4 regions of the Bradyrhizobium sp. JHI2711 genome follow, and region 1 is predicted to be linked to each of the others. Evidence: predicted binding sites of a transcription regulator. Region 1 holds the regulator's gene; each other region holds the start of a gene.
What was found. The regulator PhoB, encoded in region 1, activates phosphate uptake and scavenging genes when phosphate is short. The targets are predictions, from matches to a motif close to TGTCATNNANCTGTCAT.
Positions count from the first base shown of each region.

Region 2: ugpB (sn-glycerol-3-phosphate ABC transporter substrate-binding protein UgpB) is a predicted target of PhoB. The motif match lies at 2,342-2,358, and genes of this name have one in related genera.
Region 3: ACTEK7_RS12720 (DUF2794 domain-containing protein) is a predicted target of PhoB. The motif match lies at 2,638-2,654, and genes of this name have one in related genera.
Region 4: phnF (phosphonate metabolism transcriptional regulator PhnF) is a predicted target of PhoB. The motif match lies at 1,993-2,009, and genes of this name have one in related genera.

Region 1 covers NZ_JBPZPT010000002.1:747,518-754,647, forward strand. The annotation lists gene pstC (phosphate ABC transporter permease subunit PstC) at 1-952, shown strand, start outside; gene pstA (phosphate ABC transporter permease PstA) at 957-1,802, shown strand; gene pstB (phosphate ABC transporter ATP-binding protein PstB) at 1,799-2,620, shown strand; gene phoU (phosphate signaling complex protein PhoU) at 2,632-3,348, shown strand; gene phoB (phosphate regulon transcriptional regulator PhoB) at 3,371-4,078, shown strand; gene ACTEK7_RS16020 (GcrA family cell cycle regulator) at 4,373-4,885, opposite strand; gene ACTEK7_RS16025 (aspartate aminotransferase family protein) at 5,345-6,553, shown strand; gene argF (ornithine carbamoyltransferase) at 6,553-7,130, shown strand, end outside.
Region 2 covers NZ_JBPZPT010000002.1:146,757-153,886, reverse strand. The annotation lists gene ugpE (sn-glycerol-3-phosphate ABC transporter permease UgpE) at 1-44, opposite strand, end outside; gene ugpA (sn-glycerol-3-phosphate ABC transporter permease UgpA) at 44-925, opposite strand; gene ugpB (sn-glycerol-3-phosphate ABC transporter substrate-binding protein UgpB) at 973-2,289, opposite strand; gene ACTEK7_RS13230 (CaiB/BaiF CoA transferase family protein) at 2,573-3,775, opposite strand; gene ACTEK7_RS13225 (organic hydroperoxide resistance protein) at 3,955-4,380, opposite strand; gene ACTEK7_RS13220 (MarR family winged helix-turn-helix transcriptional regulator) at 4,536-4,994, shown strand; gene ACTEK7_RS13215 (GIY-YIG nuclease family protein) at 4,998-5,234, opposite strand; tRNA gene ACTEK7_RS13210 (tRNA-Ala) at 5,393-5,468, opposite strand; gene ACTEK7_RS13205 (TIGR02300 family protein) at 5,563-5,970, opposite strand; gene aroA (3-phosphoshikimate 1-carboxyvinyltransferase) at 6,129-7,130, shown strand, end outside.
Region 3 covers NZ_JBPZPT010000002.1:41,184-48,313, forward strand. The annotation lists gene ACTEK7_RS12705 (ABC transporter permease) at 1-219, shown strand, start outside; gene ACTEK7_RS12710 (Bax inhibitor-1/YccA family protein) at 501-1,292, shown strand; gene ACTEK7_RS12715 (GNAT family N-acetyltransferase) at 1,543-2,073, shown strand; gene ACTEK7_RS12720 (DUF2794 domain-containing protein) at 2,204-2,575, opposite strand; gene ACTEK7_RS12725 (DUF1223 domain-containing protein) at 3,106-3,882, opposite strand; gene acnA (aconitate hydratase AcnA) at 4,114-6,834, opposite strand; gene ccmA (heme ABC exporter ATP-binding protein CcmA) at 7,076-7,130, shown strand, end outside.
Region 4 covers NZ_JBPZPT010000003.1:614,091-621,220, reverse strand. The annotation lists gene phnE (phosphonate ABC transporter, permease protein PhnE) at 1-241, shown strand, start outside; gene phnE (phosphonate ABC transporter, permease protein PhnE) at 238-1,092, shown strand; gene phnF (phosphonate metabolism transcriptional regulator PhnF) at 1,228-1,959, opposite strand; gene phnG (phosphonate C-P lyase system protein PhnG) at 2,079-2,543, shown strand; gene phnH (phosphonate C-P lyase system protein PhnH) at 2,548-3,156, shown strand; gene ACTEK7_RS25255 (carbon-phosphorus lyase complex subunit) at 3,161-4,264, shown strand; gene ACTEK7_RS25250 (alpha-D-ribose 1-methylphosphonate 5-phosphate C-P-lyase PhnJ) at 4,261-5,157, shown strand; gene phnK (phosphonate C-P lyase system protein PhnK) at 5,150-5,947, shown strand; gene phnL (phosphonate C-P lyase system protein PhnL) at 5,970-6,668, shown strand; gene ACTEK7_RS25235 (alpha-D-ribose 1-methylphosphonate 5-triphosphate diphosphatase) at 6,681-7,130, shown strand, end outside.

The DNA of each region.
Region 1 (7,130 bases):
ATATGATCGCGCCAAGGCCTTGAGCGCGTTCAAGCTCGGCGACGTCACCTTCTACTGGATCACGCGGTTGTCCGCGATCTCGGTGCTGCTGATCCTCGGCGGCATCATCATCTCGCTGATCGTCGGCGCCTTCCCGGCGATCCAGGAGTTCGGCATCTCCTTCCTGTGGACGCAGCGCTGGGCGCCCTCGGCCGATCCGCCGGTGCTCGGCGCGCTCGGGCCGATCTACGGCACGCTCGTCACCTCCTTCATCGCGATGCTGATCGCCATTCCCGTCGGTCTCGGCATTGCGATCTTCCTCACCGAGCTCTGCCCGCAATGGCTGCGGCGCCCGATCGGCATGGCGGTCGAGCTGCTCGCCGGCATCCCCTCGATCATCTACGGCATGTGGGGCTTCTTCGTGCTCGGCCCGTTCCTGGCCAACACCTTCCAGCCTTTCATGATCAGGGTGTTCGACGGCGTCCCCGTGCTGGGCGCGATCTTCGCAGGGCCCCCGTCCTATCTCAGCCTGTTCAACGCCGCGCTGATCCTCGCCATCATGGTGCTGCCCTTCATCACCTCGATTTCGGTCGACGTGTTCAAGACGGTGCCGCCGGTGCTGAAGGAAGCCGCCTACGGCGTCGGCTGCACCACCTGGGAGGTCGTCCGCAGCGTGGTGATCCCCTACACCCGCGTCGGCATCATCGGCGGCGTCATGCTGGCGCTGGGCCGGGCGCTCGGCGAGACCATGGCGGTGACCTTCATCATCGGCAACTCGTTCCGGATCTCCTCGTCGATCTTCGCGCCGGGCACGACGATTTCGGCGGCGATCGCCTCCGAATTTGCCGAGAGCGACGGCCTGCACCAGTCCGGCCTGATCCTGCTCGGCCTCCTGCTGTTCGTGCTGACGTTCTTCGTGCTCGCTGCCGCCCGTTTGATGCTGCTGCGCCTCGAAACCAAGGCCGGGAAGTGAAGCCATGAACCCGATCTATTCGCGCCGCCGCCGCTGGGACATCGTCATTCGCGGCCTCTGCATCGCAGCCGCCGCCTTCGGCGTCACCTGGCTCGCGCTGATCCTGGTCACGCTGCTCTACAACGGCCTGGCCGGGCTCAACCTCCAGGTCTTCACAGCTGACACGCCGCCGCCTGGATCGACCGAGGGCGGCCTGCGCAACGCCATCGTCGGCTCGCTGATCATGACCGTGATCGGTGTCGGCATCGGCGCGCCGCTCGGCCTGTTCGCCGGAACCTATCTGGCCGAGTACGGCCGCAACGACAAGCTGACCTCGGTGATCCGCTTCATCAACGACATTCTCCTGTCGGCGCCCTCGATCATCATCGGCCTCTTCATTTATGGCGCGGTGGTGGTGCCGATGCGCGGCTTCTCGGCGATTGCGGGCGCGCTGGCGCTTGCCGTCATCGTGATACCGGTCGTCGTGCGCACCACGGAGGACATGCTGCTGCTGGTGCCGAATCCATTGCGCGAAGCTGCCAGCGCGCTCGGCCTGCCGCGATCGCTGGTGATCAGGCGTATCGCGTACCGTGCGGCGCGCGCCGGCCTCATCACCGGCGTGCTGCTCGCCACCGCCCGGGTCGCCGGCGAGACCGCGCCGCTGCTGTTCACCGCGCTTTCAAACCAGTTCTTCAGCCTGGGGCTGGACAAGACGATGGCCAACTTGCCGGTGACGATCAACAATTTCGTGCAGAGCCCCTACGCCTACTGGAAGCAGCTCGCCTGGAGCGGCGCGCTGCTGATCACCCTGACCGTGCTTGCCCTGAACATTGGCGCGCGCATCATCGGCGCCGAGAGGACTGCAAAATGAGTGAAATGTCTGTTTCCGTCAGTGCGCCAACCGTTCATCCCGGCTCGCAGCCGCTGCCCGAGGCGCCCGCCAAGGTCACCGCGCGCAACCTGAATTTCTACTACGGTGAGCACCACGCGCTGAAGAACATCAACCTGGCGCTCGGCACCAATCGTGTCACGGCGTTCATCGGCCCGTCGGGCTGCGGCAAGTCGACCCTGCTGCGCATCTTCAACCGGATGTACGATCTCTATCCGGGCCAGCGCGCCACCGGCCAGCTGCTGCTCGACCAGACCAACATCCTCGACCCCAAGCTGGACCTCAACCTGCTGAGGGCCCGGGTCGGAATGGTGTTCCAGAAGCCGACGCCGTTCCCGATGACGATCTACGAGAACATCGCCTTCGGCATTCGTCTCTACGAGAAGATCTCCAAGTCCGAGATGGACGACCGCGTCGAGAAGGCGCTGCGCGGCGGCGCGCTGTGGAACGAGGTCAAGGACAAGCTCAATGCCTCCGGCCTGTCGCTCTCCGGCGGCCAGCAGCAGCGCCTCTGCATCGCCCGCACCGTCGCGGTGCGGCCCGAGGTGATCCTGTTCGACGAGCCCTGCTCGGCGCTCGACCCGATCTCGACAGCCAAGGTCGAGGAGCTGATCCAGGAATTGTCAGAGAACTACACGATCGCGATCGTCACCCACAACATGCAGCAGGCGGCGCGCGTCTCCGACAAGACCGCCTTCATGTATCTCGGCGAGTTGATCGAGTTCGACGACACCAGCAAGATCTTCACGTCGCCGAGCGATCGGCGCACGCAGGATTACATCACCGGCCGGTTCGGCTGAGGAGACGGAACATGGGTTCTGAACATACCGTAAAGGCTTTCGACAGCGACCTTCAGGAGCTCACCCGCCTGGTCGCCGAGATGGGCGGCATCGCCGAGCGCATGATCGTCGATTCCGTCGACGCGCTGATCCGCCGCGACGTCGCGCTCGGCCAGCGCGTCGTCACCACCGACGCCGAGCTCGACGCGCTGCAGAAGCGCATCGAGGAGCGTGCCGTGCTCACCATCGCCCGCCGCCAGCCGATGGCTGTCGACCTGCGCGAGATCGTCGGCGCCATGCGCGTTGCGACCGATCTCGAGCGCATCGGTGATCTCGCCAAGAACATGGGCAAGCGCGTCGCGGCGCTGGAGACGGATTTCCATCCGCTCAAGCTGTTCCGCGGCCTGGAGCACATGACCGATCTCGTGCAGCAGCAGGTCAAGTCGGTGCTGGACGCCTATGCCGCGCACGATTTGCCGGCGGCGATGGCGGTGTGGAAGGGCGACGAGGAAGTCGACGCCATCTGCACCTCGCTGTTCCGCGAGCTCCTCACCTACATGATGGAGGATCCGCGCAACATCTCGTTCTGCATCCACCTGATGTTCTGTGCCAAGAACATCGAGCGGATCGGCGACCACGCCACCAACGTCGCCGAGACAGTGTTCTACATGATCGAGGGCCAGGCGATCACCGACAAGCGGCCGAAGGGCGACATGACGACCTTCGCCACGACGGTGCCGAATACCTGACGACTTAAGGAGCGACGACCACATGGGCGCACGCATTATGGTGGTTGAGGACGAGGAAGCTCTCACCGAGCTTCTCCGCTACAACCTCGAAGGCGACGGCTATGACGTCGAGACGGTGATGCGCGGCGATGACGCCGACACCCGCCTCAAGGAGCACATTCCCGATCTGATCGTGCTCGACTGGATGCTGCCGGGCCTGTCAGGCATCGAGCTGTGCCGGCGGCTTCGGACCCGCCCCGAGACCAAGCAGCTGCCGATCATCATGCTCACCGCGCGCGGCGAGGAGAGCGAACGGGTGCGCGGGCTCGCGACCGGCGCGGATGATTACATCGTCAAGCCGTTCTCGGTGCCGGAGCTGCTCGCGCGCGTGAAGGGCCTGCTCAGGCGCGCAAGTCCCGAGCGCCTCGCCACCGTGCTCGCCTATGGCGATATCGAGCTCGACCGCGACAAGCGCCGCGTGGCGCGCTCGGGCCGGCCGATCGATCTCGGTCCGACCGAATATCGCCTGCTGGAGTTCTTCCTGGAGCATCCCGGCCGCGTGTTCTCGCGCGAGCAGCTGCTCGACAGCGTCTGGGGCCGCGACATCTACATCGACGAGCGCACCGTCGACGTGCATATCGGCCGCCTGCGCAAGCTGCTCAATCTCGGCCGCGAGCAGGACCCGATCCGCACCGTCCGCGGCGCCGGCTACGCGCTGGACGATCGCTTCGCGAAGGCTGAGCAGACATAAAGCGCCAGCGACAGCTGGTTTGGCGAACTGCGGCGCCGATCTCGGCCGTCATCCCGGGGCGCGCGCAGCGTGAGCCCGGGATCTGAGCGCTTGCGCTCTTCGCGATTAGCCACAGGACGTGGTTTGGCGAAGACTCGGAGTGACCATCTCGCGCAACGATTGCGCCCCGCGGTTACGGATCCCCGCCTTCGCGGGGATGACACCGAGCGATTGGGAGCCGTCATCGTGTGACGGCTGCAGTCTTGGCGATCAAGCTTGGCGATCAAAGCTTGGCGATCAGGGAATTCCGCAAGCTCACCGCGTGCCCGGTTTCGGTGCTGCGCGACGGCGATCCGCTGCGGGCTGATAGGCCACGCGCGAATGCTGGGCACAATAGGGCAGGCCGGAGAGCGCCTTGCCGCCGCAGAAGAAGAAATCCGGGCTCGAGGGATCGCCGACCGGCCAGTGGCAGGTCGCCTCGTTCAATTCCAGCAGCGACAGCCGCTGGCTCATCGGCACCACGTTGTCGTAGGTAACCGGCTCGGCTTCCAACTCGACCTCGAAGGCCTGCGCCAACGCGGTGTTGCCGCGCGCGACGGGGCGGGTCACCCGCATCATATGCTGCGCGGGCCGTGCCTTGCGCGGCCGCGGCGCTGCCGATGAAGGGCTCTTGGCGCGGCCGGACAGGCCGAGCCGGTGCACCTTGCCGATCACGGCATTGCGGGTCACATTGCCGAGCTCCGCCGCGATCTGGCTGGCCGAAAGTCCGGCCTCCCAGAGCTTCTTCAGCTGCTCGACGCGATCATCGGACCAGGTCAAAACCGTCATTGCACCCTTTCCCTCGCTGCGCGCCTGCCATCCTGGGGCCTTCGCAGCGAATGCTTTAGCCTTGAAAAACCCGTGCCGTCAGAATCCCTTAAGGCTCGCCGGGCGCGCTCAAGACGCCCGAACGTTTACGCCGGTACATGAGGACTTCTGGGATCAGAACTGCTGCACGAGATGTCGTATCTGACAGTCCAAACGCTACAATATGGCGTGACTCCCGCGCAAGAGTCCGCCGACTCGCTTCCACATGTTCCGTGGTGAAAAACCCGCAAAATCGGCACCGCAAGACTACGGAATCAGCGTTTCGCGAGGCTTTCCGGGCGGCATTGACACCCGTCTTGCCAGGCATAAGATAGTGCCACGTGCCGCCCTTAAAAGGCGGCACGTTTCGTTTTCCGGGGCCGGTCGATGGTGCGTCGCGCAATGCATGCCTCACACCGTCCGCAACATTCAAGTGACGTCATGACTAACAGCGCAGCGCCGCATTTGCTCCCCGTTTTCGCCAGGGCCGACCTCGGTTTCGAGCGCGGCGAAGGCTGCTGGCTGATCGCGACCAACGGCGATCGCTATCTCGATTTCACCTCGGGTGTCGCGGTGAATGCGCTCGGCCATGTCCATCCCGCGCTGGTCAAGGCATTGCAGGAGCAGGCGACCAAGCTCTGGCACATGTCGAACCTGTTCCAGAGCCCTGACGGCGAGAAGCTCGCAAGCCGCCTCTGCAATGAGAGCTTTGCGGACTTCGTGTTCTTCTGCAATTCCGGCGCCGAGGCGCTGGAAGGCGTGATCAAGCTGGTGCGCCACCATCACTTCTCCAAGGGGCATCCGGAACGTTACCGCATGATCACCTTCGAGGGTGCCTTCCATGGCCGCACGCTGGCGACGCTCGCCGCCACCGGCTCTGCGAAATATCTCGAGGGCTTCGGTCCGCCGATGGACGGCTTCGATCAGGTGCCGCACGGCGACCTCGACGCCGTGAAGAAGGCGATTGGTCCGCACACCGCCGGCATTCTCATCGAGCCGATCCAGGGCGAGGGTGGCGTTCGTTCTGCACCTCACGCCTTCCTGAGGGCGCTGCGCGAACTCTGCAACGAGCGCGGCCTGTTGCTCGCCTTCGACGAGGTGCAGACCGGCATGGGCCGCACCGGCGAGCTCTTTGCCTACAAGCGCACCGGCGTCACACCGGACGTGATGTCGCTCGCCAAGGCGCTCGGCGGCGGCTTTCCGATCGGCGCGGTGCTGGCAACCGCGGATGCGGCCGCCGGCATGGGGCCCGGCTCGCACGGCTCCACCTTCGGCGGCAATCCGCTCGCGATCTCGGCTGCCAACGCCGTGCTCGATGTCATGCTCAAGCCCGGCTTCTTCGACCACGTGCAGAAGATGTCGCTGCTGCTCAAGCAGAAGCTCGCCTCCGTGATCGATCGTCATCCCGAAATCGTCAGCGAGGTGCGCGGCGAGGGCCTGCTGATCGGTATCAAGGCGGTGGTGCCTTCGGGCGATCTCGTCGCGGCGCTGCGCGCCGAAAAGCTGCTCACCGTCGGGGCCGGCGACAATGTCGTGCGCTTCCTGCCGCCCCTGATCGTCACCGAAGCGGAGATCGAGGACAGCGTCGGGCGGTTAGAGCGCGCCTGCACTGCGATCTCCTCCAGTCAGACCAAGCGGGCGGCAAGCTGATGAGCACGACGCCCAACAAAGCTCCCAAGCACTTCCTGGACATCAACGAGCTGCCGCTCTCGGAGCTCAAGAGCATGCTCGCCGCCTCTTCGGCGATGAAGGCGAAGCAGAAGGCGCAGCAGCCGGTCAGGCCGCTCGAGGGCAAGACGCTGGCGATGATCTTCGAGCGTCCCTCGACCCGCACCCGCGTCTCGTTCGACGTCGGCATGCGCCAGCTCGGCGGCGAGGCGATCATGCTCACCGGCGCCGAGATGCAGCTCGGCCGCGGCGAGACCATCGCCGACACCGCGCGGGTTCTGTCGCGCTATGTCGACGCCATCATGATCCGCATCCTCAACCACGATGCGCTGCTGGAGCTTGCGGCCAACGCCACCGTGCCCGTCATCAACGGCCTGACGCGGCGTTCGCATCCCTGCCAGGTGATGGCCGACCTCATGACCTATGAGGAACATCGCGGCCCGATCGAGGGCAAGACGGTGGCCTGGACCGGCGACGACAACAACGTGCTGGCGTCCTGGGCCCATGCCGCCGAGCGCTTCAAATTCCAGCTCAATGTCGCAACGCCGCCGGAGCTCGC
Region 2 (7,130 bases), 600 kb from region 1:
ATGATATGGGCAATGTAGCGCCGAAAGCCTTCTTCCTCGACCATCAGTAGGTCACCTTGCGTTCGACGAAGCGGAACTGGATGCCCGTCAGCACGATCACCATGATCATCAGGATCACCGATTGCGCCGCGGAGCTGCCGAGGTTTCCGCCGAGCAGGCCGTCGGTATAGACTTTGTAGACCAGCGTCTCCGTCGACTTGCCGGGGCCGCCCCGGGTCATGGTGTCGATGATGCCGAACGTGTCGAAGAAGGCGTAGACGATGTTGACGACCAGGAGGAAGAAGATGGTCGGCGACAGCAGCGGGAAGATCACGGTCCAGAACCTGCGCATCGGGCGGGCGCCGTCGATCGCAGCCGCCTCGATCACGCTTCTGGGGATGCTCTGCAGGCCGGCGAGGAAGAACAGGAAGTTGTAGGAGATCTGCTTCCAGGCGGCGGCCAGGATGATCAGCGCTGCGGCCTGGTCGCCGTCGAGCAGTGGATTCCAGTCGATGCCCAGCGCCCGCAGGTAGCGCGAGAGCACGCCGAGCGAGGGGTGCAGCATGAAGATCCAGAGCACGCCGACGACCGGCGGCGCCACCGCATAGGGCCAGATCAGCAGCGTGCGGTAGAGCATCGAGCCGCGCAGCGGCTTGTCTGCCATCACGGCCAGCAGCAGCGCGAACGACAGCGACGACACCGCGATCGCGAATGAGAAGAAGAAGGTGCGCAGGATCGCCTCGAAATAGGCGGGCTCCTTGAACAGCTCGATATAGTTCTCGAACCAGACGAAGCTGGTCGACAGGCCGAAGGCGTCCTGCAGCAGGAACGACTGGATCATCGCCTGCAAGGCCGGCCAGTAGAAGAAAATCAGGACGATCGCGAGTTGCGGCGCAACCAGCGCATAGGGCAACAGCTTCGATTGGAAAATGGCTTGCTTTTGCATGATGCCCCAGCGCGGCAGGCCGGGGGACCGGCCTGCCGCTTGTCGCCTTACTTCACGGCGGTCTTTTCGAACTGGCGCAGCATGGTGTTGCCGCGCTCGACGGCCGCGTCCAGCGCCTGCTTGGCGGTCTTCTTGCCGGCCAGCGCCTGCTCGATCTCCTCCGCCCAGACGTCACGGAGCTGCACCATGTTGCCGAGGCGCAGGCCGCGCGAATTCTCGGTCGGCTCCTTGTTGGTCAGCTCGAGCAGCGGCGTCTCCAGATAGGGCTGATCCTTGTAGAAGCCATCCGCCTTGGCCTTCTCATAGGCCGCCTTGGTGATCGGCAGATAGCCCGAGGCCTTGTGGATGTAGACTTGGCGATCGGTGTCCGAGAGGAAGGAGAAGAATTTGGCGACGCCCTTGTAATCGTCCGCCGGTTTGCCGCCCATTACCCAGAGCGAGGCACCGCCGATGATCGAGTTCTGCGGCGCGCCCTTAGCGTCCGGGTAATAGGGCATCGGCACCGCGGTGAAGGCAAACTTGGCCTGCGCCTTGACGTTGCCGAAGAACGCGGACGAGGTCAGGTAGAGCGGACATTCGCCCGACGTGAAGCGGCCTTCGCCGGTGTTGGTGCGGCCGGCATAGTCGTAGGTCTTGTCCTTCTGGAGCTCGACCAGATTTTCGAGATGCTTGACCTGGAGCGGACCGTTGAAGGACAGCACGGTGTCGAAACCGTCGAGGCCGTTGGCCTTGCTGGCGAGCGGCACGTTGTGCCAGGCGGAGAGCTGCTCGAGATTGACCCAGGTGACCCAGGAGTTGGAGAAGCCGCAGGTGGCGTGGCCGGCCGCCTTCAGCTTCTTGGCGGCGTCGAACACTTCGGGCCAGGTCTTCGGCACCTCGACATTCGCTTTCTTCAGTGCGTCGAGATTGACCCACATCACGGTCGAGGACGAGTTGAACGGGAAGGACAGCATCTCGCCCTTCGAGGTCGAGTAATAGCCGGTGATCGCAGGCAGATAGGCCTTCGGATCGAACTTCTCGCCGGTCTCGGCCATCAGCTTGTAGACCGGCTTCACGGCGCCGGTCGCGGCCATCATGGTGGCGGTGCCGACCTCGAACACCTGCATGATGTGCGGCGCGTTGCCGGCGCGGAACGCGGCGATGCCGGCGTTCATCGTGTCGGCGTAGTTGCCCTTGTAGGTCGGGATCACCTTGTAGTCGCTCTGCGTGGTGTTGAAATCGTTGGCGAGCCTGACGATGACGTCGTTGTTGGCGCCGGTCATCGCGTGCCACCATTGGATTTCGGTCACGGCAAGCGCCGGCGACGCGCCGAGACCAATTGTGAGTGCGACGGCCGCCGCCGTGCCAAAATGTCGAAGAGCCATCAAGAACCTCCCTTGCCCGTCACTAAAGAAGCGCTTGCGCTAGCAGCGCCATATGACGTTCACATGACTGTGTAAGCGGGAGAAACGAAAGCAGCAAGCGCGGCCAAATGGGAAGTCGTCAAATAGGCCAAGACCGAGCCGTCAGCCAACTCCGTTCGCGCTGCACATGCGTGCGCGCGCCGCAGTGCGGCATTGAGATGAGGCATTATCGTGCCGCGGGCTCCGAACCTCTCCCACTTGCAAGCGGGAGAGGGAGCGCACCACCGTTGACGCTCGCCTTAGCTCAGCGTTTCCGCTCGGGACCGCAGACCGTGCCTTTTTCGACCATCGCGTCGATCTCGGCCTTGGAGTAGCCGAACTCGCCCAGCACCTCGGCCGCGTGCTGGCTGAATTTCGGCGGCACGCGGCGCAGGCTCGGCTTGCTGCGGTCGAGCCGGATCGGCGAGGCAACGCCCTTGTACCAGTCCTTCTCGATAATATCGCCACGCGCGATCGTGTGCGGATTGGTCAACGCCTGGTCGATCTTCTGCACGGGACCTGCAGGCAGGCCGGCCGCGAGCAGGCGGTTGCACAGCGGCTCGGCCTCGTGCTGGCTGAACACGGCCGCAAGCTCGGCGCGCAGTGCCTCGCGATTGGCGATGCGGTCCTTGTTGCGGGCAAAGCGCGGATCGGTGCCGAGCTCGGGCTTGCCGATCTCCTTCGCCAGCTTGCGGAAGGTGCCGTCATTGCCGACGCCGATGAAGATGTTGTCGGTCTTGGTCGGGAAGATCGCGTAAGGCACGAGGTTCGGATGCTCGTTGCCGGTGAGACCAGGCGGCTTGCCATGCATGAAATAATTCGCGGTGTGCGGATGCATGATGGCAAGGCCGGTCTCGTACAGCGTCGTCTCCAGGAACTGGCCCTTGCCCGACCGCTGCCGCTCCGACAGCGCCATCAGGATGCCGATCGCCGCATAAAGTCCGGTGGTGATGTCGACCAAGGGCACGCCGATCCGCATCGGCCCGCTCTCGGGCGAGCCGGTCGCTGCGATCATGCCGGTCATGGCCTGGATGATGGCATCGTAGCCGGGGTTGCCGCCGCGCGGGCCGTCGGCGCCGAAGCCGCAGATCCGGCAATGCACGAGGCGGGGATATTTCTTGCTGAGGACGTCGTTGCCGATGCCCCATTTCTCCAGCGTGCCCGGCTTGAAATTCTCGATCAGGACGTCGGCGGTCTCCAGCATCTTGAGCAGCACGATTCGGCCGCCCTCGGAGGCGAGGTCGAGGCCGATCGAGCGCTTGTTGCGGTTGATGCCGACGAAATAGGCCGCATCCTCCTCGTGGAACGGAGGGCCCCATTCGCGCACCTCGTCGCCCGCGGGCGGCTCAACCTTGATCACGTCGGCGCCGTGGTCGGCGAGGATCTGGGTGCAGTAGGGACCGCCGAGCACGCGCGTGAGATCGATGACGCGCAGTCCGCTCATGGCGCCCGTTGCTGCTTCAGTCATGCCTTCGCTTCCCCTGTGTCGATCATTGGATCACAGGCCTAGCGAGGTTTGTTTGCGCCAGCAATGGCGCCGAGCGTGGAGCCGTATGCGCCGCCGTGCAGCCATGCCGCAGCGTGGCAAATTCAGTCGGATGCGGCCGGCCCGAGGGGCATCCCGGGCCAGCCAATCCGCGCTGCCGATCAGACCACCGTCAGGCGAACGTCGACATTGCCGCGCGTGGCATTGGAGTACGGGCACACCTGGTGCGCCTTCGCGACCAGCGCCTCGGCGTCTGCGCGGGCAAGGCCCGGCAGCGAGACCGCGAGGTCGATATCGAGGCCGAAGCCGCCCTCGGAGCGCGGGCCGATGCCGACGGTCGAGGTGACCGAGGCGTCGGCAGGCACCTTCGGGCCGCCCTGCGAGGCCACGAACTTCATCGCGCCGATGAAGCAGGCGGCATAGCCGGCCGCAAACAGCTGCTCGGGATTGTTGCCAGCGCCGCCGCCACCGCCGAGCTCCTTCGGCGTGGTGAGCTTGACGTCGAGCGCGCCGTCGAGGGTCGCAGCATGGCCGTCGCGGCCGCCGGTGGCCTTGGCGCTGGTCTTGTAGAGGACGTTCACGGACATTGTCGTCTCCTCGGGTCTTTCCGGGTTGGGGTGCAAGCTTTATCGCAGACAATTAGATTGCGCGCAATATAATTCGTCGCGCCTCACATTTAATTGTTCGCAATTGAATGTGGCGCCGGTCGGGACCAGAATGGGAGAAACGCGCAGGATTCTTCATGGCCCGGAAATCAACGGCGGTAGACCCGCTTCGTCTCGACAACCAGATTTGCTTTGCGGTCTATTCCGCTACGCACGCCTTTAACCGCGTCTACAAGCCGCTGCTCGATCGGCTCGGCCTGACCTATCCGCAATATCTGGTCATGCTGGTGCTGTGGGAGCGCGACGACGTGCCGGTCAAGGAGATCGGCGAGAAGCTGTTCCTGGATTCGGGCACGCTGACGCCGCTGCTCAAGCGGCTCGAGGCCGCTCATCTCGTCAGGCGCACCCGCTCGCGTGAGGACGAGCGCCAGGTTCTGATCGCCCTGACGCCGCAGGGCCATGCACTGAAGGAAAAGGCCCGCAGCGTGCCGCAATCGATCCTGGCGGCATCGGACTGCTCGGTGTCGGAGCTGGTCGCGATGAAAGACGAGATCGTGGCGTTAAGGGATCGGCTGAATGCGGTGATCGGGGAGTAGGGGCTAAAGCCGCTTCTTGGCGAAGGAGCGGCCTGATGCTGACTTCAAGTACTTTTCGAATGCGACGGCCTGCTTCTCGTCGCTGAATGCGACGTAAGTCTTGAGCCGCCAAGGTCCGTATTTCGAAGTGTGGGGCACCTCGCCAGCATTGTGCTTTGCCAGTCGGGCGCGGAGGTCGTCAGTGATCCCGACATAGAAGTGGAGAGAATCAAGGCTCTCAAGGATGTAGACGTACTTCACGGGCACACTCCTCGGTAGGCGAGGAGAGCTTACACCCGCTCTTGTTTTGCTGAAGCCCGGCTTCGCCCTTCGGGCTTCGCCGCGGCAGCCTTCGCTAGCTTCGCCACGAGGGAGCGGAGCTGGCTTGCCGAGCCGTAGCTGGCGAAGCCAGCGAAGGCTGGTGGAGCCAGGCGGGATCGAACCGCCGACCTCTTGCATGCCATGCAAGCGCTCTCCCAGCTGAGCTATGGCCCCTTAACCCTAGACGGAGTGAACCTGGTCGATCACCCCGGACCGGCGAGCCTTCCGACTCGCGCGGTGCACCCTTTTTCACAGATCAGGGCTGATCTCAAGTCTCTTCATCACCGCCGACATCACCAATGATGTCGGTCACGTCCTCATCGCCCTCTTCTTCGTCGGCAATGAAGGTCGAATCGTCGTCATCATCGTCATCGAGGGTCTCGTCGACCTCGATATCGTCCTCCGATTCGGGCACGACCGCCTTGACCTTGCCGGTGTTCTCCTCGGCATCGGCCTCCTCGAGCGAGACCAACTCCTCGGTCTCCGCCGGCTCCGGCGCGTTGTCCTGGGCCATGTTGCGGGCCTCGGCCGCACGGGGGCCGCGGGCAGGAGCGACCGGGGCGATCGGCACCACTTCGCCGGTATAGGGCGAGATCACCGGATTCTTGTTGAGGTCATAGAACTTCTTGCCCGTGGTCGGGCAAATACGTTTGGTTCCGAGTTCGGACTTGGCCACGGCAGGAATCCTGGGAATGTCTGAAAAGCGGTGCTTCACTTGGCTAGTTGGCGGCCCGCTGTCAATAGCGCATTACGGGAGAACGACATGCCCGTGACGGGGCGCGGACCATGTGGTACCTGCGCGCCAGCCCACCGGGCCTATTCAAGGACACAATCTTGACCCATTCCGATCAACCGAGGCCGCTCCAGTCTCGCGCCAGCGGTCCCCTGACCGGGAAAGTACGGGTGCCCGGCGACAAGTCGATCTCCCACCGCGCCCTCATCCTGGGCGCGCTCGCGGTCGGCGAGACCAGGATTTCGGGCCTGCTCGAGGGCGAGGACGTCCTCAACACCGCCAAATCGATGCAGGCGCTGGGCGCCAGCGTCGAGCGCACCGGCGATTTCGCCTGGACCGTCAACGGCGTCGGGGTCGGAGGCTTGGCCCAGCCCAAGGCAGCACTGGATTTCGGCAATTCCGGCACCGGCTGCCGGCTGGTCATGGGCGCCGTCGCCGGCTGCCCGATTTCGGCGGTATTCGACGGCGACGCCTCGCTGCGCAGCCGTCCGATGCGCCGGATCCTCGATCCCCTGGAAAAGATGGGTGCCAGGGTCACCGCCGGCGGCGAGGGCGGGCGCCTGCCGCTGACCCTCCAGGGCGCGCGCGACCCCCTGCCGATCGTCTACGAGACCCCTGTCGCCTCGGCCCAGATCAAATCGGCCGTGCTGCTGGCGGGCCTCGCCGCTCCCGGCACCACCACGGTCATCGAGACCGAGGCCAGCCGCGACCACACCGAGCTGATGCTGAAGCATTTCGGCGCCGACATCACCTCGGTCCAGGAAGGCCGGCACGGCCGCCGCATCACGCTGGTGGGCCAGCCCGAGCTGCATGGCGCCAATGTCGTGGTGCCCGCCGATCCCTCTTCGGCCGCCTTCCCGATCGTCGCGGCGCTGATCGTGGAGGGCTCCGATGTCGTGCTGTCCGACGTCATGACCAATCCGCTGCGCACCGGGCTGTTCACCACGCTGCGCGAAATGGGCGCCTCCATCGAGGAGAGCGAAGTGCGCGGCGATGCCGGCGAGCCGATGGCGCGCTTGCGCGTGCGGGCGTCGAAGCTGCGCGGCGTCGAGGTGCCGCCGGAGCGCGCGCCGTCGATGATCGACGAATATCTGGTGCTGGCG
Region 3 (7,130 bases), 710 kb from region 1:
CTGCTGATCGGCCTTGCCACCGCGGTGTTCGGGGTGATTGCGGGCAGCATCGCGGCCTGGCTGATCGTGACGCGGCTGATGACGCTGAGCTTCGTCTGGCAGGCCGGCAGCGCCGCCGGCGTGGTCGCCGCCGCGCTGGTCGTGACCGTCGGGCTCGGGCTTGCCGGCACGCTGCTGGCATTGAACAAAAAGCCCGCGACGGTGTTGCGAAATTTGTGACAAAATGTAGCGGCGGATCGAGCTGCCCGGAATCGGCCCGGTTTCCGCGATTAACCACGCTACCCCGTCAGCTTCGCGTCAGGATTGACGCCGAGGGCGACATTCAGCCGCGCGTGGAAGGTTGCGGCGAATGTGTTAGTTTCCCACATATCGGATGGGTTCGGAGTCCCGATTGTGAGCCAAAATTCAATCGGCTGGCAGCGGTCTCCGAGATAGAATTTGACGAACCGGCGGCATGGCGACCCTCGTGCCGGACCGGACCAACCAACGGGAATTCGACCATGTCGGACCTAGACCGTAACTACGCTTCTCCTTTCGGCAGGGCCGCCGGGCGTGTTGACGCCGCGACGGTCGATGCCGGCCTGCGCGCCTATATGCTGCGCATCTACAACTACATGAGCATTGGCCTGGCCATCACCGGCCTTGCCGCGCTCGGCGTCTACATGGCCGCCGTGACCGACGTTCCGACGGCGGACGCCGTCCGCGTCGGCAAGGTGTTCCTGACACCGTTCGGCTACGCCATGTTCGTCAGCCCCCTGAAGTGGCTGTTCATCCTGGCGCCGCTCGCGATGGTGTTCGTGATCTCGGCGGGCATAAACCGTCTGGCACCCTCGACCGCCCAGATCCTGTTCTGGGTGTTCGCGGCGCTGATGGGCATCTCGCTGTCGTCGATCTTCCTGGTGTTCACGCACACCTCGATCGTGCGGGTGTTCTTCATCACCGCGGCGACCTTCGGTGCGCTGAGCCTCTACGGCTACACCACCAAGCGTGACCTGACCGGCATGGGCTCATTCCTGTTCATGGGCCTGATCGGCATCGTTCTCGCCAGCCTGGTGAACCTGTTCCTGGCCAGCTCGATGCTGCAGTTCATCGTGTCGGTGGTCGGCGTGCTGGTGTTCTCGGGCCTGACTGCCTGGGATACCCAGCGGCTGAAGAACGACTACATCTACGGCTATGCCTCGGCCGGCGGTGACGTCGCAGAGCGTTCGGCCATCACCGGCGCACTGTCGCTGTACCTGAACTTCATCAACCTGTTCACGCTGCTGCTGCAGCTCCTCGGCCAGCGCGAGTAAGCTCTGAGACGAGAGAACGGACACGAACCCCGGCCGAAAGGCCGGGGTTTTTGTTTGGAGGGTACGGCCTCTCCCCGTCATTGCGAGGAGCTCGCGACAAAATTGCGCAGCAATTTTGCGCCGATGCGACGACGCAATCCAGAGCCCCTCCGCAGATGCATTTCTGGATTGCTTCGCTGCGCTCGCAATGACGGGTGTGGAGGCAGCGCAGCCTCTTCCGGCCCCTCAGGGAACGCTCTATCCTTCCCCCATGTCCGCACCCGATATCAGGCCCACCACCGAGGCCGACCTCCCCGCCGTCACCGCCATCTACCAGCAGGCCGTCCGCGAGGGCACGGCGACGTTCGAGCTGGAGCCGCCCGACCTCTCGGAAATGACGCGCCGCTATCGCGCGCTGATCGACGGCGGCTATCCCTATTTCGTCGCCATGCTGGACGGCCGCGTGGCCGGCTATGCCTATGCCGGCGCCTACCGGCCGCGGCCCGCCTATCGCTTCACGGTGGAGAACTCGATCTATCTCGATCCGTCCTTCCACCGCCGCGGCGTCGGCTCAATGCTGCTGGAACGGCTGATCGTCGAATGCGAAGCGCGCGGCTTTCGCCAGATGATCGCTGTCATCGGCGATTCCGCCAATGCCGGGTCGATCGGCGTGCACACAAGGTGCGGCTTCAAGATGATCGGCACGCATCCCAGTGTCGGGCTGAAATTCGGCCGCTGGCTGGACACCGTGATGATGCAGCGCGACCTCGGCGAGGGCGCAAGCACGGTGCCGGGGAAGTAGTTCATCCGTCATTCCGGGGCGATGCACAGCATCGAACCCGGAATCCATTGAACGGCAGGGGCGGTGGAGGGAGGGATGGATTCCGGGCTAGCGACTTCGTCGCGCCCCGGAATGACGATCGATGGTTCGGCTAAACCACCGCCAATTTGCGATCGATCACCAGCAGCACCCGCTCGAGCTCGTGGCCGCGACGCAGGATCAGGCCGGTCGCCGAGATCACGCTGTACATGCCCTGTTTGCGCGCCAGGCGCGGGTCCTTCTCGATGCGATAGATCGGCACTTCCGAGGCGCGGCGATAGACCGAGAACACGGCGCGGTCCTTCAGGAAGTCGATGGCATAGTCGCGCCATTCGCCGTCGGCGACCATGCGGCCGTAGAGATTGAGAATCCGGTGCAGCTCGAGCCGGTTGAACGTCACCCGGTTCGGCTGCGCAAGCGCCGCGGCAGGACGCGCCGCCGCGCGCTGCTCGCTCGGGTCGGCATCCTCCGACGTCAGACTCATGGGAAGCGCCTCCTCATCGCACGGCTACCCGCGTCCGCCAAGATCGTCCCGGAACCGCGTTCGTGACAATTGCATGATTGCGCCAACCGTTCCGCATCGCAAGGGGCTCGACCCATCGAATCGGCGTCGCATCAGGGCACACGCAAGGGTGGAACTCCGTCGCGGCAAACCGTCACGGGATCGTTAGCAGGAATCATAGTATCGCCGCTTTTCCGCCAACCGCCTGCCGCCCTGCACTGCGAAAAGGGTGACGTGCGTTGACCCGGTCCTTTCGGTTCCGGATTCCTCAGCCCCCAGCCCCCCGGGGTCGAACAGGATCGGGTCTGTACGCACGACAAGGAGGGCCAACGCAAGTTGGTCCTTTTTTGTTTGTGCCGAGATGTTTCCGGGTCCGCCGTCATTCCCGGGCGCGCGAAGCGCGAGCCCGGAATCCATTTACCATCACACAAGCTGAGAAATGGATTCCGGGTTCGCGCCAAGAGGCGCGCCCCGGAATGACGAGCATCAATTGCTGAGACGTTCTGCCTGCTTCAATGCAGCGACGTGTAGGCCGCACCCAGCATCGGGCCCGGCCTCTCGCGGCTGCCGTCCTGGACGTAGACCACCGCGCCGTCGACGCCGTCGCGCGTGAGGTTCTCGATCGGCACCGTCCAGCTCTCCGGACGGCCGGTCCAGTCGCCGACCTTGAGCAGGCTGCGCACCACGTTGTGATAGGTGACCTGCTGTCCCTTGTTCTCGCCGCGGGTGATCGCGATCGGCACCGACTTCGCGATCGAGCAGATCCAGACCTCGCCGCGCGAGACCGTGGGCTCCTTGCTTGCGGCTACCGACACGTTGATCTGCTTGCCCGAGAGCGACATCGTCACCGGCACGCTCATCACGCCAGTGCCCTTGTCGGTCTTGCCGATCGCGTTCTCGATGCCGGTGCGATCGCTGCCGATGACATGGGTGGAGCCGTTGACCACGACCTGCGGCGTGTAGACCTCGCGGTCGCCGCGCATGCGCGAATAGGCACGCTGCCGTGCAGAGAAGCGCGAATCCGCCAGCGTGTCCTTCCAGCCGAGATAGTCCCAATAATCGATCGGCATGCTCAGCGCGATGACCGAGGGGTCCTTGGAGAGATCGCCGATGATCTGGTCGGCGGGCGGGCAGGAGGAGCAGCCCTGCGAGGTGAACAATTCGACGACGGCGCGGGGTTCAGCTTCGGCAGGACGAATGACGGCGATGATCGCACATATGCCGAGAGCTCCCGACCAGAGGGCGCCGGACCAACGTGGAATCAGATGGGAAGCCGTCATTGTCGTCATGTCGAACGCCGCACACCGTTGCTCTCAGGGGGAAATCTTATCGCCGGATGGTCACCGTAGTCTTACGGGGCGCGGTACATTCATCCATCCGGGCCACCGTCCAAAGGGAGGTTTTCCGCCGGGCGGGCCCATCTGAAGCGTACCGCAAACGCGCGAAGGCGGCCTTTGATAGGCCGCCTTCGTTAAGGCTTCTACTCACTTCGCAGTGAGCCATCATTCACAAATCCGCGTTTACGCCGCGAGCTTGCGCAGCACGTAGTGCAGGATGCCGCCGTTGCGGTAGTAGTCGAGCTCGTCCAGCGTATCGATGCGGCAGAGCAGCGAAACGCGCTGCAGCGAACCGTCGCCGGAGACGATCTCCGCGGTCAGCTTCTGGCGCGGCTTGAGGTCGCCGACGAGGCCGCGGATGGTCACCTTCTCGTCGCCCTTCAGCCCAAGCGACTGCCAGGAGGTGCCTTCCTCGAAGGTCAGCGGCAGCACGCCCATGCCGACCAGGTTGGAGCGGTGGATGCGCTCGAAGCTCTGGCAGATCACGGCGCGCACGCCGAGCAGGCGCGTGCCCTTGGCGGCCCAGTCGCGCGAGGAGCCGTTGCCATACTCGGCACCGGCGAACACCACCAGCGGCACCTTCTCTTCCTGGTACTTCATCGCGGCGTCGTAGATCGACATCTGCTCGCCGTCGGGCCAGTGCTTGGTCAGGCCGCCCTCGGGGATGTTTCCGTCCGCGCCCTTCAGCATGAAGTTCTTGATGCGGATGTTGGCGAAGGTGCCGCGCATCATCACTTCATGGTTGCCGCGACGCGTGCCGTACTGGTTGAAGTCGGCCGGACGCACCTGGTGCTCGCTGAGATATTTGCCGGCGGGCGAGGTGAGCTTGATCGAGCCGGCCGGCGAGATGTGGTCGGTGGTGATCTTGTCGCCGAACATGGCGAGGATGCGCGCCTCGACGATGTCGGTGACCGGCTCCGGCTCCTTCTTCATGCCTTCGAAGTAGGGCGGGTTCTGCACATAGGTCGAAGACATGTTCCAGCGATAGGTCTCACTCTCGACTGTCTTGATCTTGCGCCAGTTGGTGTCGCCCTTGAACACGTCGGCATACTTCTTCTTGAAGATCGACGCGGTCACGAACTTCTTCATGAAGGCGTTGATCTCCTTGGTCGTCGGCCAGATGTCCTTCAGGTACACCGGCTTGCCGTCCTTGCCCTCGCCGAGCGGCTCGGTGGCGAGGTTCTTGGTGACGCTGCCCGCGAGCGCGTAGGCGACCACCAGCGGCGGCGAGGCCAGGTAGTTCGCCTGCACATCCGGCGAAACGCGGCCTTCGAAGTTGCGGTTGCCGGAGAGCACGGCGGCCGCGACGACGCCGTTGTCGTTGATCGACTTCGAGATCTCCTCAGGCAGCGGACCGGAATTGCCGATGCAGGTGGTGCAGCCGAAGCCGACCAGGTTGAATCCGACTTTGTCGAGATCGGGCTGCAGACCGGAATTGGCGAGATATTCCGCGACCACCTGGCTGCCCGGCGCGAGCGAGGTCTTCACCCACGGCTTGGCCTTGAGGCCCTTCGCAGCCGCATTGCGCGCGAGCAGGCCGGCACCGATGAGCACGCTCGGGTTCGAGGTGTTGGTGCAGGAGGTGATCGCAGCGATCACGACGTCGCCATGGCCGATGTCGAAGTTCTTGCCGTCGACGGGGAAACGCTTGGCCGGCTCCTCGGCCTTCTTGTACTCGCTGGCAAGCGCGAGCGAGAAGCCGTCCGCGACGGTCGGCAGCGCGATGCGGCCTTCGGGACGCTTCGGGCCCGCCATCGACGGCACGACGTCGCCGAGGTCGAGGGTCAGCGTTTCCGTGAACACGGGGTCGGGCGACTTGGCCGTGCGGAACAGGCCCTGCGCCTTGGCATAGGCCTGCACCAGCGCGACGCGGGCCGAGGCACGGCCGGAGGTCTTGAGATAATCGAGCGCGGCGGCATCGACCGGGAAGAAGCCGCAGGTCGCGCCGTATTCGGGCGCCATGTTGGCGATCGTCGCCTTGTCGGCGACCGAGAGGTGGTCGAGGCCGGGGCCGAAGAACTCGACGAACTTGCCGACCACGCCAAGCTTGCGCAGCATCTGCGTCACGGTGAGCACGAGGTCGGTCGCGGTGACGCCTTCCTTCAGCGCGCCCTTCAGCTTGAAGCCGACGACGTTGGGCAGCAGCATCGACAGCGGCTGGCCGAGCATGCAGGCTTCCGCCTCGATGCCGCCGACGCCCCAGCCGAGCACGGCAAGGCCGTTGACCATGGTGGTGTGCGAATCGGTGCCGACCAGCGAATCGGGATAGGCCACCTCGAAGGTGCCGGTCTTCTTGCCGACGGTCATCTTCTCCTTCTTGGTCCAGACCGTCTGGGCCAGATATTCGAGGTTGACCTGATGGCAGATGCCGGTGCCAGGCGGCACGACGGAGAAGTTCGAGAACGCCTTCTGGCCCCACTTCAGGAACTCGTAGCGCTCCTGGTTCTGCTTGTATTCCTCGGTGACGTTCTTGCCGAAAGCCTTGTTGTCGCCGAAGAAGTTCACGATCACGGAATGGTCAATGACGAGATCGACGGGCACCAAGGGGTTGATCTTCTCAGGCTCGCCGCCGAGCTTCTGCATCGCGTTGCGCATCGCGGCGAGGTCGACCACCGCGGGCACGCCGGTGAAGTCCTGCATCAGCACCCGCGCCGGGCGGAAGGCGATCTCATGCTCCAGCGACTTCTTGCGCAGCCATTTCGACACCGCGACGATGTCTTCCTTCTTGACCGAGCGGCCGTCCTCGTTGCGCAGCAAATTCTCGAGCAGGACCTTCATCGAGTAGGGAAGTTTCGAAATTCCCTTCAGACCATTCTTCTCGGCGGTGGGCAGGCTGTAATAGACATAGGTCTTGGCGCCGACCTTGAGAGTCTTTTTGCATTTGAAGCTGTCGAGCGAGGTCATGTAGGAGATCCCAATTGCTAGTTATACCCGGCAGGGTATTTTAACACCGTCAGCGTATCAGGCTGGGCCGCTTGCAGGGGCAGGTTGAGTTGCTGCATCAAGTAGTTCCGGGCTTATAGAAGCTTTCTAACCGCGCCGCCACAGCCACTATCGTGCCGCAGCAATTCGCGAGCCAAAAATTCCCATGCGCTACCCCAAGATTTCCTGAGGCCCGGCTGTGAGCGGACTGAACCAAGGCGACATGCGGCTGTCAGGTCACGGGCTGAGATGCGTGCGGGGCGGGCGCGAGGTGTTCG
Region 4 (7,130 bases), on a different contig from region 1:
CCTCTCGAACTTCGTGAGCTATGCCTTGCTCAGGTTCGAGATCAACGTGCGGGGCGCCGCCGTGATGGGCTTCGTCGGCGCCGGCGGGATCGGTCAGGATCTGATCGAGGCGGTTCGCAAGTTCTACTTCACCGACGTCAGCGCCATCCTGCTGCTCATCGTCCTTACCGTCATGTTGATCGACTTCCTGACGGAACGGTTGCGACACCGCCTGCTCGGGCTGGAGGGAAGCACCCGATGAGCTCCTTCAGTTTTGAAAACCGGGCCGGCATTGCCGAACGGTATCCCGACGTCTTCCGGACCGATTGGTGGCAGCGGGGAAGGATCGCAATACTCGTCGGCGGGGCGGTCGGGCTGTTCCTGTTCGGGATCGTCCAGCTCGATATTCCCTTTAATCGGCTCTCCCAGGGCATGGTCAGGCTGGGCGAATTCGTCCAGCTCATGTTGCCGCCCAACCCGGGTTCTTGGGCGGAGGTCCTGAAATATCTGTATGCGCTCGGAGAGACGGTGTCGATCGCGTTTCTCGGCACGCTGGGTGGCGCGCTGCTCGCGCTGCCGGTATCCCTGCTGGCGGCGCGCAACGTGGTTGCAAACCGGATCATCCGCCTATTGACCCGTCGTGGCCTCGATACCATCCGTGGAGTCGATACCTTGATCTGGGCACTGATCTGGGTCGGCGTCGTGGGGCTGGGGCCGTTTGCCGGCATCCTGGCCGTGATCTGCAGCGATTTCGGAACGTTCGGCAAGCTGTTCTCGGAAGCGATCGAGGTCGCCGACAAGAACCCCGCGGAAGGCGTTCGGTCATCGGGCGGCAGCCATCTCCACAGCGTCCGGTTCGGATTGCTGCCGCAGGTATTCCCGGTCTTGCTGAGCCAGGTGCTCTACTATTTCGAGTCGAACACGCGATCGGCGACGATCATCGGAATCGTTGGCGCTGGCGGCATTGGCCTTCAGCTTGCCGAACAGATCCGGGTGCTGGAATGGCAGAAGGTATCGTTTCTGATCCTCCTAATCCTGATAACGGTATCGTCGATCGACTGGATTTCCGGCAAGCTGCGCTTCGCGATCATCGGCAAGCGGACGGTCGCCTAACGTCGTGCTGCAGTCTTATCGTTCCGATTGGATCGGAACGGAGCTCTGATTCTAGTTTTGACGCGTTTTCTCGACGCAAACCGTTTCCACCCCGGATCAAGTCCGAGGGCAGGCTTCGCTGGAAAACGCTCTGATCTAAGCGTTCTCCACCAAGAACTCCACACGTTCTGCCGCAAAGCGCGAGTGCTTCGTCACCAGCGGCTTGCCCATGAGATCATGGTCGGTGGCGTCGACCACCAGGATCGGCCGCCCCAGCGCCAGGTCGAGCCGTGCGGCGTCGGTCGCGTCGACGATCCCTGCGGTGATTCTCGTCGCGCCGCGGCGATAATCGCGGACGCCGAAATGCTCCAGCAGCTTCGTCATCGAGCGCGTTGCTGCGAACACGGCGCCCGCGTCCGGGAACAGCTCAGCCGAGAGCCAGGTGGTGGAAACACAGATTGGCGTACGGTCGGCGAGGCGAATCGCCTCGATCCGCACCAGAGGCGCGCCGGTCTTCAATCCCAGCTCTCGTGCGAGCTCGCGCGTCGCAACGTCATCGGTCGCCTCGATCAGCCGGCCATGCGGTTCGCGGCCATCGGCGCCGACGATCTCGGAGAAGCGCGTGCGCGAGCGCAAGGGATAAGCGAGCTTTTGCGCCTCGACATAGGTTCCGCTGCCGCGCTCGGCGCGCACCAGGCCGCGCTCGGCGAGGGCTGCCAACGCGCGCCGCACGGTGTGGCGGTTGACGCGATAGGTTTCGGCGATCTCCATCTCGCCCGGCAATTTGTCGCCGGCCGCAAAGCGGCCGTCGGCGATGCCGCGCTCGATGCCATCGGCCACGAGGCGCCATAGCGCGACGCCCGAGGAGGCTGTGTCCTGCATGCTCATGTCGCGGGAAACCTACTCCAGAAATCACAGCATTGTCACGAAACAGTCATGGCGCGTCCGTATGAAGTTGTCTATTATCATAGACAACTTCGACGCGGCAAGTTCTGTCAAAAAGCTCGGTGGACCAGGTGACCCAGCACAACGACCAGCAAGCCCAGCGCAAGGCCGCAATGGCGGTGCTGGCGCACGCGGAGGCGGGCGAGATCGCCGCTCGCCTCCGCAACTTGTCTCTCCCGGATCACCACGATCTGCGCACGCCGGAGAACGGCCTCGTCATGCTGCGCGGCCGGGTCGGCGGCGACGGCGCGCCGTTCAATCTCGGCGAAGCCACGGTGTCGCGCGCCGCGGTGCGGCTTGCGAGCGGCGAGGTCGGGTTCGGCTACACGCTCGGCCGCGACGGTGAGAAGGCGCGGCTGATCGCGCTGTGCGATGCGCTGGTGCAGTCCCGCGATTTCGGCGGCGCGGTGGAGCGCGACGTTATCGCGCCGTTGCGCGAGCAGCTTATGGTCAGGCGCAAGCAGGCGGCGGCAGCGGCCGCCGCAACGAAGGTTGATTTCTACACCATGGTGCGCGGTGAGGGGTGAGATCATGACCACGATTGCGGAACTGCCGCCGGGTTTCGCCGACAAGGTGCTGTCGGCGCAATCGACCTTTCGCTCGGTCATGGACGCCATGGCGCGGCCGGGCTCGGTCCAGCGCATCGTGCCGATGGCGGGCGCGCCTGATACGATGATGCGAGGCACCGCCGCGATCGCGCTGACGCTGTTCGACCACGACACGCCGCTCTGGCTCGACGCACGGATGGCGGAAAGCGCGGACGTGACGAAGTGGCTGAAGTTCCACACCGGAGCGCCGGTTGTGCAGGATTCGTCGGTTGCTTCGTTCGCGCTCATCAGTGACGGCGGTGCGCTGCCTTCGCTCGAGCGCTTCGCGCTCGGCACCAGCGAATATCCGGACCGCTCGACCACGGTGATCGTCCAGATCGACAGCCTCGCCGCCGGGCGCAGCTTCGAGCTGCGCGGCCCCGGCATCGACGGGGTCGCCACGCTGCAAGCGTCGATCAAGCCGTTCGACCTGTTCGAGCGCCTGCATATCAACGAGGCGCTGTTTCCGCGCGGCATCGATGTGGTGCTGGTCGCCGATGACGCCGTGGTCGCGATCCCCCGCACCACGCGAATCGTGAGCAAGGGAAGCTAGAAGCATGTATGTCGCAGTCAAAGGCGGCGAACGCGCCATCGAGAACGCCCATCGCCTGCTCGCGCATAAGCGGCGCGGCGACCAGAGCGTTGCGGAAATCTCGCTCGACCAGATCTCGGAGCAGCTCGGCCTTGCCGTCGATCGCGTCATGAGCGAAGGCTCGCTCTATGACCGCGAGCTCGCGGCACTCGCGATCAAGCAGGCGCGCGGTGATTTGATCGAGGCGATCTTCCTGGTTCGCGCCTTCCGCGCCACGCTGCCGCGTTTCGGTGCCAGCGAGCCCGTCGACACCGGCGCGATGCGGGTGCAACGGCGGGTGTCGGCGACCTTCAAGGACATTCCCGGCGGCCAAATCCTGGGTCCGACCTTCGACTACACGCACCGCCTGCTCGATCCATCGCTCGCCCAAGGTTTTGTGCCGGAGAGGCCGGCTGCGGCCGAAGCCTCCACCGCGCCGACGCCGCGCGTGACAGACATTCTCGGCCGCGACGGGCTGATCGAAGCATCGCCGGAAGCCGAGGATGGCGCCAGCGTCGGCGATCTCACCCGCGAGCCGCTGAATTTCCCCGCGGACCGTGATTTGCGCCTGCAAAACCTCGCGCGTGGTGACGAAGGCTTTCTGCTCGCGATGGGCTATTCCACCCAGCGCGGCTACGGCCGCAACCATCCCTTCGTCGGCGAGATCCGTTTCGGCGAGGTCGAGGTCGAATTTGTCGCGGAAGATGTCGGCTTTGCCGTGCCGCTCGGGGCGATCGAGCTGACCGAGTGCCAGATGGTCAACCAGTTCAAGGGCTCCGCGACCGAGGCGCCGTGCTTCACCCGCGGCTATGGCCTCGCCTTCGGCCAGAGCGAGCGCAAAACCATGTCGATGGCGCTGGTCGATCGCGCGCTGCGCGCCCGTGAGCTCGGCGAAGAGGCGCTGGCCCCGGCGCAGGACGAGGAGTTCGTGATGTCGCATTCGGACAACGTCCAGGCGACCGGATTCGTCGAGCATCTGAAGCTGCCGCATTACGTCGATTTCCAGTCCGAGCTCGGCCTCCTGCGCAAACTGCGCAAGGAATTCGCCGATGCCAATGCGCCCGATGCCATGAAGGAGGCCGCGGAATGAACGCGCCCGCCTACAACTTCGCCTATCTCGACGAGCAGACCAAGCGCATGATCCGCCGCGCGATCCTCAAGGCGATCGCCATCCCCGGCTATCAGGTGCCGTTCGCCAGTCGCGAAATGCCGATGCCGTATGGCTGGGGCACCGGCGGCGTGCAGGTCACCGCCGCGATCCTTGGGCCTCAGGACGTGCTGAAGGTGATCGACCAGGGCTCGGACGACACCACCAACGCGATCTCGATCCGCAAATTCTTCGCCAAGACCGCGGGCGTTGCGACCACGACGGCGACGGACGAGGCAACCGTGATCCAGACCCGTCACCGCATCCCCGAGACGGCGCTGAACGAGAACCAGGTGCTGGTCTATCAGGTGCCGATCCCCGAGCCGTTGCGCTTCCTCGAGCCGCGCGAGACCGAGACGCGGCGCATGCACGCGCTCGCCGAATACGGCCTGATGCATGTGAAGCTCTACGAGGACATCGCACGCTTCGGCCACATCGCCACGGCCTATGCCTACCCGGTGAAGGTCAACGCGCGCTATGTGATGGACCCGTCGCCGACGCCGAAATTCGACAATCCCAAGATGGACAATTCCCCGGCGCTGCAATTGTTCGGCGCCGGCCGCGAGAAGCGCATCTACGCCATCCCGCCCTACACCCAGGTGGTGTCGCTCGATTTCGAGGATCACCCGTTCGAGCCCTACCGCTTCAACGCGCCCTGCGCGCTCTGTGGCGCGGAGAATTCCTATCTCGACGAGATCGTGACCGACGACAAGGGCGGGCGCATGTTCGTGTGCTCGGATACCGATTATTGCGAGGGCCGCCAGGCCGCCGGCCATCACGGCAGCCTCAGTGCCGCGCCGTACAAGGATAAGGCGCAGGAGGCCGCGAATGGCTGATCAGAATCTGGTCGAGAACGACGAGCCGCTGCTGGTCGCAAAATCCCTCAGCAAGTCGTTCGGCCGCATCAATGCCTGTCGCGACGTGTCGTTCTCGCTCTATCCCGGCGAGGTGCTGGCGATCGTCGGCGAATCCGGCTCGGGCAAGTCGACGCTGCTGCAAATGCTGTCAGGCCAGCTCGCGCCGAGTGCAGGCCATGTGTCCTATCGGATGCGTGATGGCGTCACCCGCGATCTCACGACGCTCGGCGAGGCCGAGCGCCGCTTCCTGTTCCGCACCGATTGGGGCTTTGTGCATCAAGACCCCGCGCAGGGCCTGCGCATGGCAGTCTCGGCCGGCGCCAATGTCGGCGAGCGGCTGATGGCGGTGGGGTGGAATCACTACGGCCGCATCCGTGAGACCGCGTCGGATTGGCTGACGCGCGTCGAGATCGACGTCGCGCGCATCGACGATGCGCCGCGCACCTATTCCGGCGGCATGCGCCAGCGCCTCCAGATCGCCCGCAACCTCGTTACCGAGCCGCGGCTCGTGTTCATGGACGAGCCGACCGGCGGCCTTGACGTATCGGTGCAGGCGCGCCTGCTCGATCTCTTGCGCAGCCTCGTCGCCGAGCTGAACCTCGCCGTCATCATCGTCACCCACGATCTCGCGGTGGCGCGCCTCTTGTCGCACCGCGTGATGGTGATGAAAGGCGGCCGCGTCATCGAGACCGGTCTCACGGACCAGGTGCTCGACGACCCGCGCGAGCCCTATACCCAGCTCCTCGTCTCCTCGATCCTGCCGCCATGAACTTTACGATATGAGCTTTCCAATGACCGCCATGATCGACATCACTGACGCCGGCAAGACCTTTACGATGCACCTGCAGGGCGGCATCGAGCTGCCTGTCGTGCGTGGCGTGACCTTCCAGGTCAATCCAGGCGAGTGCGTCGTGCTGTCGGGGCCGTCGGGCGCCGGCAAGTCGTCCATCCTGAAGATGATCTTCGGCAATTATCGCTGCGATAGCGGCTGCATCGGCATCCGCCATCGCGGCAAAGTGGTCGATCTTGCCACCGCCGAGCCACGCCAGGTGCTCAACATCCGCCGCTCCACCATCGGCTATGTCAGCCAGTTCCTGCGCGCGGTGCCGCGCGTCGCCACCATCGACGTCGTCGCGGAGCCGCTGATCGCGAATGGCATGAGCCGGGCAGACGCACAGGCGCGCGCCGGCGAGCTGCTGCATCGTCTCAACATCCCCGAACGGCTCTGGCAGCTTCCCCCCGCGACCTTCTCCGGCGGCGAGCAGCAGCGCGTGAACATCGCCCGTGGCTTCATCTCCGACCTGCCGATCCTTCTGCTGGACGAGCCGACCGCCTCGCTCGATGCGGCCAATCGCGCCGTGGTGGTCGAGCTGGTCGCTGAAAAGAAACGTCAGGGCGTCGCCATGGTCGCCATTGTCCATGACGACGAAATCCGTCATTTGATTGCCGACCGCATCGTCGACGTCACCGGCTTTGCCGCCGCGGCCTGAAGGAATGGGGAAATGAAGAAGGAATCCGTGATCGCCAACGCCAGGATCGTGCTGGCTGACCGGGTGATCGAGCAGGGCTGGCTCGCGCTTGCCGACGGCCGCATTGCGGAGATCGGCGAGGGGAGGGCGCCCGCGGGTGCCGAGGATGCCGGCGGCGATCTGATCATGCCCGGCCTGATCGAACTCCACACCGACCATCTCGAGGCGCATTACGTACCGCGGCCAAAAGTGTTCTGGAATCCTGTCGCCGCCGTCATCTCCTATGACGGCCAGCTCGCGACCTCGGGCATCACCACCGTGTTCGATTCGCTCCGGGTCTGGCGCGAGGACGGCGCCGAGGAGGTCGATGGCCGCGCCGGCGTGCTCGCCGCCGCGATCACCACCGCGCGCGAGGCCAACCTGCTGCGCGCCGATCACTTCCTGCATCTGCGCTGCGAGATCCCGATGCCAAGCGTGGTCGAG